Regions from separate parts of the Sphingomonas sp. AP28 genome, predicted to be linked through region 3. Evidence: riboswitches for the same ligand, from Rfam matches in the RefSeq annotation. Region 3 holds a riboswitch; each other region holds the start of a gene.
What was found. Region 3 has a riboswitch for cobalamin ahead of AC1MH0_RS10525 (TonB-dependent receptor). Riboswitches for the same ligand answer to the same signal wherever they lie in the genome.
Positions count from the first base shown of each region.

Region 1 (3,241 bases), 1.6 Mb from region 3:
CCGCCAGCGCCGCGCGAACGAGCAACGTCGCGGTGGCCGCACCGCTTCCCTCGCCGAGCCGCATGCCTAGCGACAGCAGGGGATCAAGGTCCAATGCCCGCAACAGGCGCGCATGACCGGGCTCGGCCGACACGTGGCCGGCAAGACAATGCGCGAGGATATTTGGGCACGCAGCGGCGATCGGCGCGACCGCGGCACAGCATATGAAGCCATCGAGCATGACGGGTATGCCAGCGAGACGCGCCGCGAGGACCGCGCCTGCGATCGCCGCAAGTTCACGACCGCCAAGCCTGCGTAGCGTCTCGAACGGGGTGGTCAGTGCGTCCCAGTGCAGCGCCAGCCCGGCCTCCACGGTCGCGATCTTGCGGGCCATGCCGTCGTCGTCGACTCCGGTACCGGGCCCGACCCAGTCGCGTGCCGAGCCATCGAAGCTGGCGAGGCACAGCGCGGCGGCCGAGGTCGAGTTGCCGATCCCCATCTCGCCGAGCACGATCAGATCGGGCGCGTCCGCAACGACGGCGGCGCCCGCGTTGATCGCCGCGAGGCATTCCTCTTCCGACATCGCAGGCGCGACGGTGAAATCGGTCGTCGGCCGGTCGAGATCGAGCGGGACGACTCTGAGATCGAGCCCCGCCGCGCGCGACAGCGCATTGATCGCCGCACCGCCATGTTGGAAATTGGCCACCATCTGCGCGGTGACGGAGGCCGGAAACGCACTGACACCGCGATCGACGATGCCGTGATTACCCGCGAAGACCACCACCCGGCCGCGATCGAGCCGCGGGCGTTCATGGCCCTGCCAGCCGGCCATGAAGACGGCAATCTCTTCCAACCGCCCGAGCGAACCCGGCGGCTTGGTCAGTTGCCCCTGCCGCGTCACCGCCGCCGATCGAGCGGCTTCGTCGGGCTCCGGCAACGCGCTCAAGGACGATAGAAATGCCCCGGTCGTCGGAAAAAAGGTCATTCCACCACGAACCCGGCGGGCGGCGTGCGGGTGATGAAATGCCCCTTCACCCCCTGCGGCCATTGCTTGAACGGCACCTGCCCGAACGCACTCTCGCCATAGAGCCGCGCGTAATCGAGGATCGCGCGCGCGGCGTCTTCGGTGGGCTCGAACCGGCCGAGCACATAGCCGACCTTGGCAGGTGCGCGCAGATGGATGGTGCAGAAATCCTGGCACGCGAACAGGCACGGCATTTCCTGCACGGCTACGTCGGCATAGGCGGGATCGCTCGCCTGCACCGCCTTCAGCGCACTGACCAGCCGCGCGCCGCCACGCTGGCCCTGCTCGTCATCGCGCGAGTCCGCGGAATGGCGACACGTATTGCACGCGACCACCGCGACGCCGTCCTCGACCGGCTTCAGCATGTCCGTACCCGGACGATCTTAGAATGACGTGAAATTGGCATAGGAACCCCTTGGGACAGTCGGTCCCGCACCGCGCAAAGGGCGAGAGGCGCACGCCTCCTGCCTTCGCGCGACGCGAAGCGATGTCGTCGCTCGGGGTGTTACCCGTCCGTTCGGCGCACCCTGGCCAAACGAAAGACGACCGCGACGGGCAGGTCTCCTGGCTCGCGGGTCAACGCCGGCCGCGCCGCCTTCTCGGGACCATCCCAATGGCATGAGGCACGATGGCTCGCCGCGTACAGTTGCAGGGGCAGCCGGGTGTTTCCCGTTCCCATTTTCATTTCCATAAGCGTTGCCGCCTCGGGAAAACCTGTCGCAGGTCGAGCGTTACGCGGGCGGATGAAGAGGCGCAAGACAACACCCGATGATTGAAGGCACCCGTCCCAATCACTCCGTCACCTCGGACTAGTTCCGGGGTCCACCCGTCCGCATACCTACCACCGCCGAGCTTGCGGAACCGTGGATGCCGGAACGCGCCCGGCATGACGTTGGGCTCAGAACTCCACGCCCGCCTGAGCCTTCACTCCGGACCGAAACGGATGCTTCACTTGCGTCATCTCCGTCACCAGGTCCGCCACCTCGATCAGCGCATCCGGCGCGTTCCGCCCGGTCACCACGACATGGGTCATCTCAGGCTTGGCCGCCAGCACCGCCAGCACCTCGTCGACCGGCAGATAGTCATACCGCAGCACGATATTCAGCTCGTCCGCGACCACCATCGCATAGGACGGGTCGGCAACCATCCGTTTCACCTCGTCCCACGCCTCGCGCGCCACAGCGATATCGCGCGCGCGATCCTGCGTGTCCCAGGTGAACCCCTCTCCCATCGGCTTGAACTCGCACAGATCCGGAAACGCGTCGAAGATCGCCTTCTCGCCGGTCGCCATCGCGCCTTTCACGAACTGCACGACGCCAACCTTGCGCCCATGCCCGATCATTCGCACCGCCATGCCGAACGCGGCGGTCGACTTGCCCTTGCCCTTGCCGGTGTGAACGATGATCAGCCCCTTCTCGATCGTCTTGCTCGCGACGATCCGGTCCTGGACCTCTTTCCGCTTGGCGCTCTTGGCATTCTGCTCGTCGTCGGTCCGCATGATCATCTCCTCTCCTGCCCCCGATGGCGGATCGCGCCGCGCGGCGCTAGAGCGTGCGGCATGCTCCGCATCACCGACCTCAAGCTGCCGCTCAACCACGCCGACGAAGCGCTCCCTGCCGCGATCCGCGACCGCCTGCGCGTCACTCCGCGCGACCTGATCCGCTACACCGTGGCGCGGCGCGCACACGACGCCCGCGACAAGATGGACATCCAGCTCGTCTATTCGGTCGACGTCACGCTCAAGAACGAGGACACCGTCCTCACGCGCTTCAGGAAGGATCGCCACGTCCAGCGCACGCCCGACACCGGCTATCGCTTCGTCACCAAGTCAGGCCCGAACTACACCGGCCCCCGCCCGGTAGTCGTCGGCGCAGGCCCCTGCGGGCTTTTCGCGGGCCTGATTCTCGCGCAGATGGGGTTCCGCCCGATCATCCTCGACCGCGGCAAGGTCGTTCGCGAGCGTACCAAGGACACCTGGGGCCTCTGGCGCAGGAGCGTCCTCAACCCCGAATCCAACGTCCAGTTCGGCGAGGGCGGTGCCGGGACCTTCTCCGACGGCAAGCTCTGGAGCCAGATCAAGGACCCGCGCCATCTAGGCCGGAAGGTCCTGACCGAGTTCGTCAAGGCCGGCGCGCCCCCGGAAATCCTCACCGAAGCGCACCCGCATATCGGCACCTTCCGCCTCGTCACGATGGTCGAGAGCATGCGCGAGACGATCGAGGCACTCGGTGGCGAATA
Region 1 covers NZ_CM155283.1:713,156-716,396, forward strand. Annotated here, with positions in the region: gene cobT (nicotinate-nucleotide--dimethylbenzimidazole phosphoribosyltransferase) at 1-964, opposite strand, end outside; gene AC1MH0_RS03155 (DUF1636 domain-containing protein) at 961-1,368, opposite strand; cobalamin riboswitch at 1,541-1,736, opposite strand; gene cobO (cob(I)yrinic acid a,c-diamide adenosyltransferase) at 1,902-2,507, opposite strand; gene AC1MH0_RS03165 (NAD(P)/FAD-dependent oxidoreductase) at 2,562-3,241, shown strand, end outside.
Region 1: another riboswitch for cobalamin. It lies ahead of AC1MH0_RS03155 (DUF1636 domain-containing protein); the one in region 3 lies ahead of AC1MH0_RS10525 (TonB-dependent receptor).

Region 2 (3,241 bases), 1.8 Mb from region 3:
GCACGCACGACCATAGGGCCGCACGCGTTCGTCGCTCAGACGGAGTACCGTGCCGCGACCATCCCCTGGATCGTAGCAAGAGCGACCGTTGCGCTGGCAGGTCTCCTGGCTCGCGGGTCGAGGCTCGACGTACGCCTTCCCAGGATTTCACCCAGTGGCTGCCCTTCTCGTGAAGGGCGTGTGCGTCTCGCTCACCGCTTACAGTTGCAGGGACAGCCGCGGCATTGGGAGGAACTCCCGCACCGCATTCCCATTCAAGCCCCGAAGGGCACCGGCGCGATCTGTGAGGTTCGGTGAAACCGAGCCTTGGGGGTGGGTTAGAGGATTTCCGAGGGCGTGCCAATTCGCATATCGCTAGTTTCGAATCCTCCCCCGCCAGGGGGAGGTGGCTGGCGCTTGCCAGACGGAGGGGGAGGACAAGAGCAAACGTGATCGCCGCCCTCCCCCTCCGTCGCTTCGCGCCACCTCCCCCTGGCGGGGGAGGATCGAGCGCGCGTCCAACTCGGTGATGGCGGCGCTATCCGTGCACGACTTCGATCTCGTCGAAGCGTTTCCAGCGGTAGATCGCGAAGCTCAGCACCCAGCAGAGTACGAACAGGCCGATGATCGCGAAGCCGAGGCCGTTGAAGTTCTCGCCGAGCGCCGTGGCGACGTCCCATATCCCGCCGGTGAAGCCGAGCTTCGATCCAAGCAGCGCCAGCGTTTCGATCCCGCCGATCGCGATCGCGACGATGGCGGAGATCAAGGTGATCGTGATGTTGTAGTAGAGCTTGCGGATCGGCTTCACGAACGCCCATTCATAGGCGCCGAGCATGACGACGCCGTCGGCGGTATCGACCAGCGCCATGCCGGTCGCGAACAGTACGGGGAGGACGAGGACGACACCGATCGAGAGACCGTCGGCGGCTTGGCTTGCCGAGAGGCCAAGGATCGCGACCTCCGTTGCCGTGTCGAAACCGAGTCCGAACAGGAAGCCGAGCGGCGCCATGTGCCAGCTCCGCGTGACCAGCCTGAACATCGGGCGGAACAGCCGGGCGAGCAAACCGCGGTTGCCGAGGAGGAGGTCGAGGTCCTCCTCAACATAGGTGCCGCCGCCGCGGACATGGCCGAAGGTGCGCCAGACCGACCGGAGTATGATGAGGTTCATCGCCGCGATCGTGAACAGGAACACCGCGGAGATCACGGTGGCGACCACCCCGCCGACTTGCTTGAACGCCTCGAACTGCGACAGCGCGTTCGCGGTCAGTGCGATCGCGACGGCGGCGATGAGCACGATCCCCGAATGGCCGATCGCGAACCAGAAGCCGACCGCAACCGGGCGCTGTCCGTCCTGCATCAGCTTGCGCGTCACGTTGTCGATCGCGGCGATGTGGTCGGCGTCGACCGCGTGACGCAGACCGAGCCCCCAGGCCAGCAAGGCTGTGCCCAGCATTAGCGGTTGGGCGTGGAACAGCGAGAACGCCCAGCACCATGCGGCGATGTTGGCCGCGACCAAGCCTGCGAACATCCAGCCGATGCGCTTTCGGGTCGAAACCCGCGTCGGTCTTTCAAGTGTCAAAGTCGTCATGCACAAACCCCGAGCGTCCGACGAGGACCGGGGCCTGCCGCGAACGGCCGGGTCACGCGACGACCGGACGCCATGAGCGGCCGACGCACGACACCGATGCGGCCCCCGCCACATGGTCGTCGCTCAGCCAGTGTCACGCAGGCGGCGTTCACCGTGCCTCGGCCACCCCCTGGACCGGGACAAGAGCGACCAGACGCCGGCAGGTCTCCTGGCTCGCGGGTCGCTGCTCGATGCACGCCTTCCCAGGTTTTCACCCAGTGGCTGCCCTCGCGAAAAGGGCTCGTGCGTCTCGCTCGCCGCTTACAGTTGCAGGGACAGCCGCGGCATGGGACGGCGAACCGTCCGCACCGCATTCCCAATCAAGCCCTTCCGGGCACCGACGCGATCATGGGAGACGGCTGGAAGCCGCGTCCCGCGTGTTCGGTACCCTGCTTTGGGTCGCGTGCCAACGGTCGCGCTATTTCGCGAGGCCGAGCTGTTGCAGCATGAACGCCTGCCACTCCGAATTCTGGCGATAGCGCTCGAACCGGCCGGACTTGCCGCCATGGCCTGCCTCCATGTTGACGCGGAACAGCAGCGGGTTCGTGTCGGTCTTGAGTTCGCGGAGCTTGGCGACCCACTTGGTGGGCTCGTAATATTGTACTTGGCTGTCCCACAGCCCGGTGCCGACATAGAGCGCCGGATAGGCCTTCGCCTTGACGTTGTCGTACGGGGAATAGCTCAGCATGTAGTCGTACGACGCCTTTTGCGCGGGGTTGCCCCACTCGTCATATTCGAACGTCGTCAGCGGGATCGACGCGTCGAGCATCGTCGTGACGACATCGACGAACGGCACCTGCGCGATGATCAGCTTGTAGTCCGCCGGTGCCATGTTCGCGACGCCGCCCATCAGCAGCCCGCCGGCGCTGCCGCCCATCGCCGCCACGCGGTCCTTCGCCGCGTATTTCTGCGCGACGAGATAGCGGGTGACGTCGATGAAGTCGGTGAAGCTGTTCTTCTTGTTCAGCAGATGGCCGTCGTCATACCAGCCGCGCCCCATCTCCTGCCCGCCGCGGATATGTGCGATCGCATACACCACGCCGCGATCGAGCAGGCCGATCCGGCCGGGATCGACTGCCGGGTCGCTTGAAATTCCGTAGCTGCCATAGGCGTATTGGAAGAGCGGTGCGGTGCTGTCGCGCTTGGTGCCCTTGGCGTAGACCAGCGAGACGGGAATGCGCGTGCCGTCACGTGCGGGTGCCCATACGCGTTCGGTGACGTATTTCGCGGTGTCGTAGCCCGGCACCGGGGCGACCTTCAGCACGCGACGCTCGCCGGTCTTCGTGTTGACCTCGTAGGTCGTCGTCGGCGTCACGAGCGACCCATAGGTGTAGCGGACCCACGGCGTCGCGGTCTCCTCGTTGACGTCGAGCGACATGCGATAGGCGGGTTCGTCCGCGGTGACCGCGGTCGACTTGCCCGCATCGCTGAGGACGCGGATCATGCGGTTGCCGCCCTCGCGCTGGTCGATCGCGACGAACCCGTCGAACGGCTTGAAGCCCTCGATGAAGACGGTGTCGCTGGCGGGCGTGAGGTCGCGCCATGCGGCCGTGCCCTTGGCCAGATCGGCGTCGGCGACGGTCACCAGCTTGTAGTTTTTTGCGGCCTTGTTGGTGCGGATGATCCAGCGGTTGC
Region 2 covers NZ_CM155283.1:542,363-545,603, reverse strand. Annotated here, with positions in the region: cobalamin riboswitch at 79-291, opposite strand; gene AC1MH0_RS02260 (HoxN/HupN/NixA family nickel/cobalt transporter) at 518-1,567, opposite strand; cobalamin riboswitch at 1,749-1,963, opposite strand; gene AC1MH0_RS02255 (S9 family peptidase) at 2,025-3,241, opposite strand, start outside.
Region 2: another riboswitch for cobalamin. It lies ahead of AC1MH0_RS02260 (HoxN/HupN/NixA family nickel/cobalt transporter); the one in region 3 lies ahead of AC1MH0_RS10525 (TonB-dependent receptor).

Region 3 (3,241 bases):
GATAAGGCCCGAGGTGACGGACGCGAACGCTTGCCTCCCACGGATTGAGCACCAGCGCGATCCCGGCGGATGCGGCGTTCTCGAAGGCGTTGGGAATGCGGTCGCCATTGTCGTAGCGCGATCGGCTTGCCGTATAGTTGCCGTCGATCGCAAGCCACGGCCTGGGCCGCCAGAACGCCACCAGTTCATAGCCACGACGCTCGCTCGCGCCGGTCGGCTCGACCGCGTTGGAATCTCCGACGAAGCGCAGTTCGCTGTCGACGTCGAGCCACCAATAGGTCGCGGTCAGCGTAATGCCGGGTAACTGCCACCGGGCGCCGACTTCACGGCCGGTGCCGCGGACCAGCACAGGCACCGGCGTTTCGACGTTTACCGCGCCGCGGACGTCGTTAGAGTGGAACCCACGTCCCCAGTTGCCGTAGAACTCCAGCCGGTCGGTCGGCGAGTACGCGATCGACGCCTTGGGCGATAGGATCGTGTCGTCGCCGCTGCCTTCGCCGGCCAAGACCGCCGCCTGATCGCGCGCGCGAACGACGTAATGATAATAGTCCCCGCGAACCCCACCGATCAGGCGGAGACCCGCAGCCGGCGTCCACGTCGCCTCGCCGTACACTGCTGCCGACGCTTCCTCGACATGGTAGCGGCCGAGCGACGACAGGAACGATCGCGCGCTGGTGCGGTACACACCGACGCTGCCGATATGGTCGTAGCGCTCTTCGGTACCGAGCGAGACGGCGAGGGTCGGTGCTAGCGTCCAGCGCCTTTCGCCCGTCGCGCCGACGATCCAGCGTTTGTCGAACTGGCGGATCTGCGCGCTGGTCCCGTCCGGATCGGTGTAGGTCGGGTTCGAGTACATCGACCAGTTGTAGAACTGACCATAAACATTGGCGTGCCAGTCAGGCTGGCGCACCGCGACGTTGCCAACGAGCCGTGTCGTTTCGCCGCGTGCAGTCGGATCGGGTGAGCAGAACACGTCCTTGCAGAGCGCGGTACCGATGATGCGCTCGGGAATCTGTTCGGTCGGACGCCAGGTCGCGCGGTAGGCGTTGAGCGACGCTTCGATCTGGCCTGCACCAGCTGGAGCGGTATATTTCGCGAAGCCAGATGCATGTTTTAGATGCTCGGGCTCCTCCCAAGGTCCGTCATAGACCTTGGTCTGCGCAACGAGCGTCAGCTTCCCCGCACCAATCCCATCAATCGTCCCGCCCGCGGCGATCCGACCATAGCCATAAGAGCCGCCCTCGACCGAAAGCCACGGCCGGGCAAAGCTGTCGATCGTGGTCATGTAGGCAGCCCCCGCGAGCGCGAAGTCGCCGCCATCGGCACGGTATGGCCCTTTGCGAAAATCCTCGCGCGCGACGATCTCCGGGATCAGTCCGTTGAGATCGAGATAGCCCTGGCCATGACCGTGGGTGCGCAGGTTCATTTGCACCCCGTCGATATAGGTCGTGAAGTCCGATCCATGATCGAGATTGAAGCCACGCAGGAAATACTGGTTGGCCTTGCCGCTTCCCGAATGCTGCGCAGCGACCATGCCAGGTATCGCTTCTAGCAGTTCGGCAACGCGTAGCAGCGGGCGAACCAGAAGGTCGGCACCGGCGACGGTGCCCTCACTCGCTGCATGCGCAACACCGATCTTTGCTTCGCCTCGGCCGAACACGACTATGTCGTTCGGTACCTGTGTAGGCACAGCCTCGGTGGCGTGCACCTGAGCCCATGCGGGTGTGGTGCTACATGCCGAGGCGATAGCCACGCATTCGAGCCATTTTGTTCGTAATCTTAGATTCTTCATGTCCGTCCCCCGTGCGCCAAGCGACTTCGGACGGGGGCGTCCGCTTTGAACGGTCGGCACGCGTCGGCAGGCGGACGCAAGCGCTCGCGACACGAACCGATGCGACCCCCGCCGCTCGTTCGTCGCTCAGACGGAAGAACCGTGCCCCGACCATCCCCTGGACCAAAGCAAGAGCGACCAGACGCTGGCAGGTCTCCTGGCTCACGGGTCGTCGCTCGACATACGGCCTTCCCGGATCTCGGCCGTTACGGCGTTGGTCCAGTGGCTGCACCCTCCGAAAGAGGACGCGATGTACGTCTCACTCGCCGCTTACAGTTGCAGGGACAGCCTCGGCTTCGGGAGAGTATCTCCCACACCGTGTTCCCTATTAAGTCCCTCTCGGGACACCAGCGCGATCATTGCCCGACCAACAATATCAGCCGGGCCTTTGGCGTACCTGTGACGGTACCAATCCGCAAGGTTCGTGAGCGGTCATATAAAGATTCCTTTATATGACGCTTGCCTCTGCCGTAAATTAATACCTGTGGAGGGTTAGTCTGCGCCGTGCAGGCGGGCACGGCGAATTCTGAAACAGCGCTCTCGCCAGCCAGGGGGTTCCCGCTCCGATTTTGTAATATATTCCTCAGCGACGATCGCGAACGTGTTCGCCGCCTTCAAGGTCGCCTCGATACGATCGGACCGCTTCTTCTCGGATGGATCGACGCCGACGGCGATCGGCTTACGCGCCTCACCGGCGCGTTCACGCGCCTCCTTTAACGACACATCCGGATAGCGGCCTAAAGACAGCTTCTTTTCCTTTCCGCCGATCCGGTACTTTAGTCGCCACAGCTTGCCGCCGGACGGCTGGATCGAGGAAGAGCCCTCGTTCGTCCGAGAGCTTGAGGGGCTTTGCAGCAGGCTTGGCAGCGCGGATTGCAACGTCACTCAGAGGCATTGGGGGCCACTCCAGAAGCTCATTCGCCGTGGCCCCCACCTTGCCCCCCAAAACTGTCCGACTATGCGCGGACAGGGGCGAACAGCAGCGACCAGATCGCGCCGCCTTATCGCAGATTTCCGTTGATTTCTCAACTGTCCGCGGATCACCGCGAACAGGAAAATGGTGCCCGGAAGAGGACTCGAACCTCCACGACCTTGCGATCGCCAGCACCTGAAGCTGGTGCGTCTACCAATTCCGCCATCCGGGCACGGGGTAGGAGGGCGCCTCTAGGGGAGGGTCGCGATGCTTGTCAACACGCCTCTTGCTGGGGCAAGGGGTTATTCGTGATTGGCAGGCAAAACAAAGTGGACGGACGCGCGATGAACGACAAACTGGTGACGCTGATCGGGGGTGGCGGTTTCGTCGGCCGCTATGTCGCACAGGCGCTGCTGGCGACGGGCGCGCGCGTCCGTATCGCGCAGCGCGATCCGCGGCAGGCGTTCTTCCTGAAGCCGCTCGGGGGGCTCGGCCAG
Region 3 covers NZ_CM155283.1:2,311,226-2,314,466, reverse strand. Annotated here, with positions in the region: gene AC1MH0_RS10525 (TonB-dependent receptor) at 1-1,792, opposite strand, end outside; cobalamin riboswitch at 1,962-2,198, opposite strand; gene AC1MH0_RS10520 (Arm DNA-binding domain-containing protein) at 2,324-2,716, opposite strand; tRNA gene AC1MH0_RS10515 (tRNA-Leu) at 2,890-2,976, opposite strand; gene AC1MH0_RS10510 (complex I NDUFA9 subunit family protein) at 3,089-3,241, shown strand, end outside.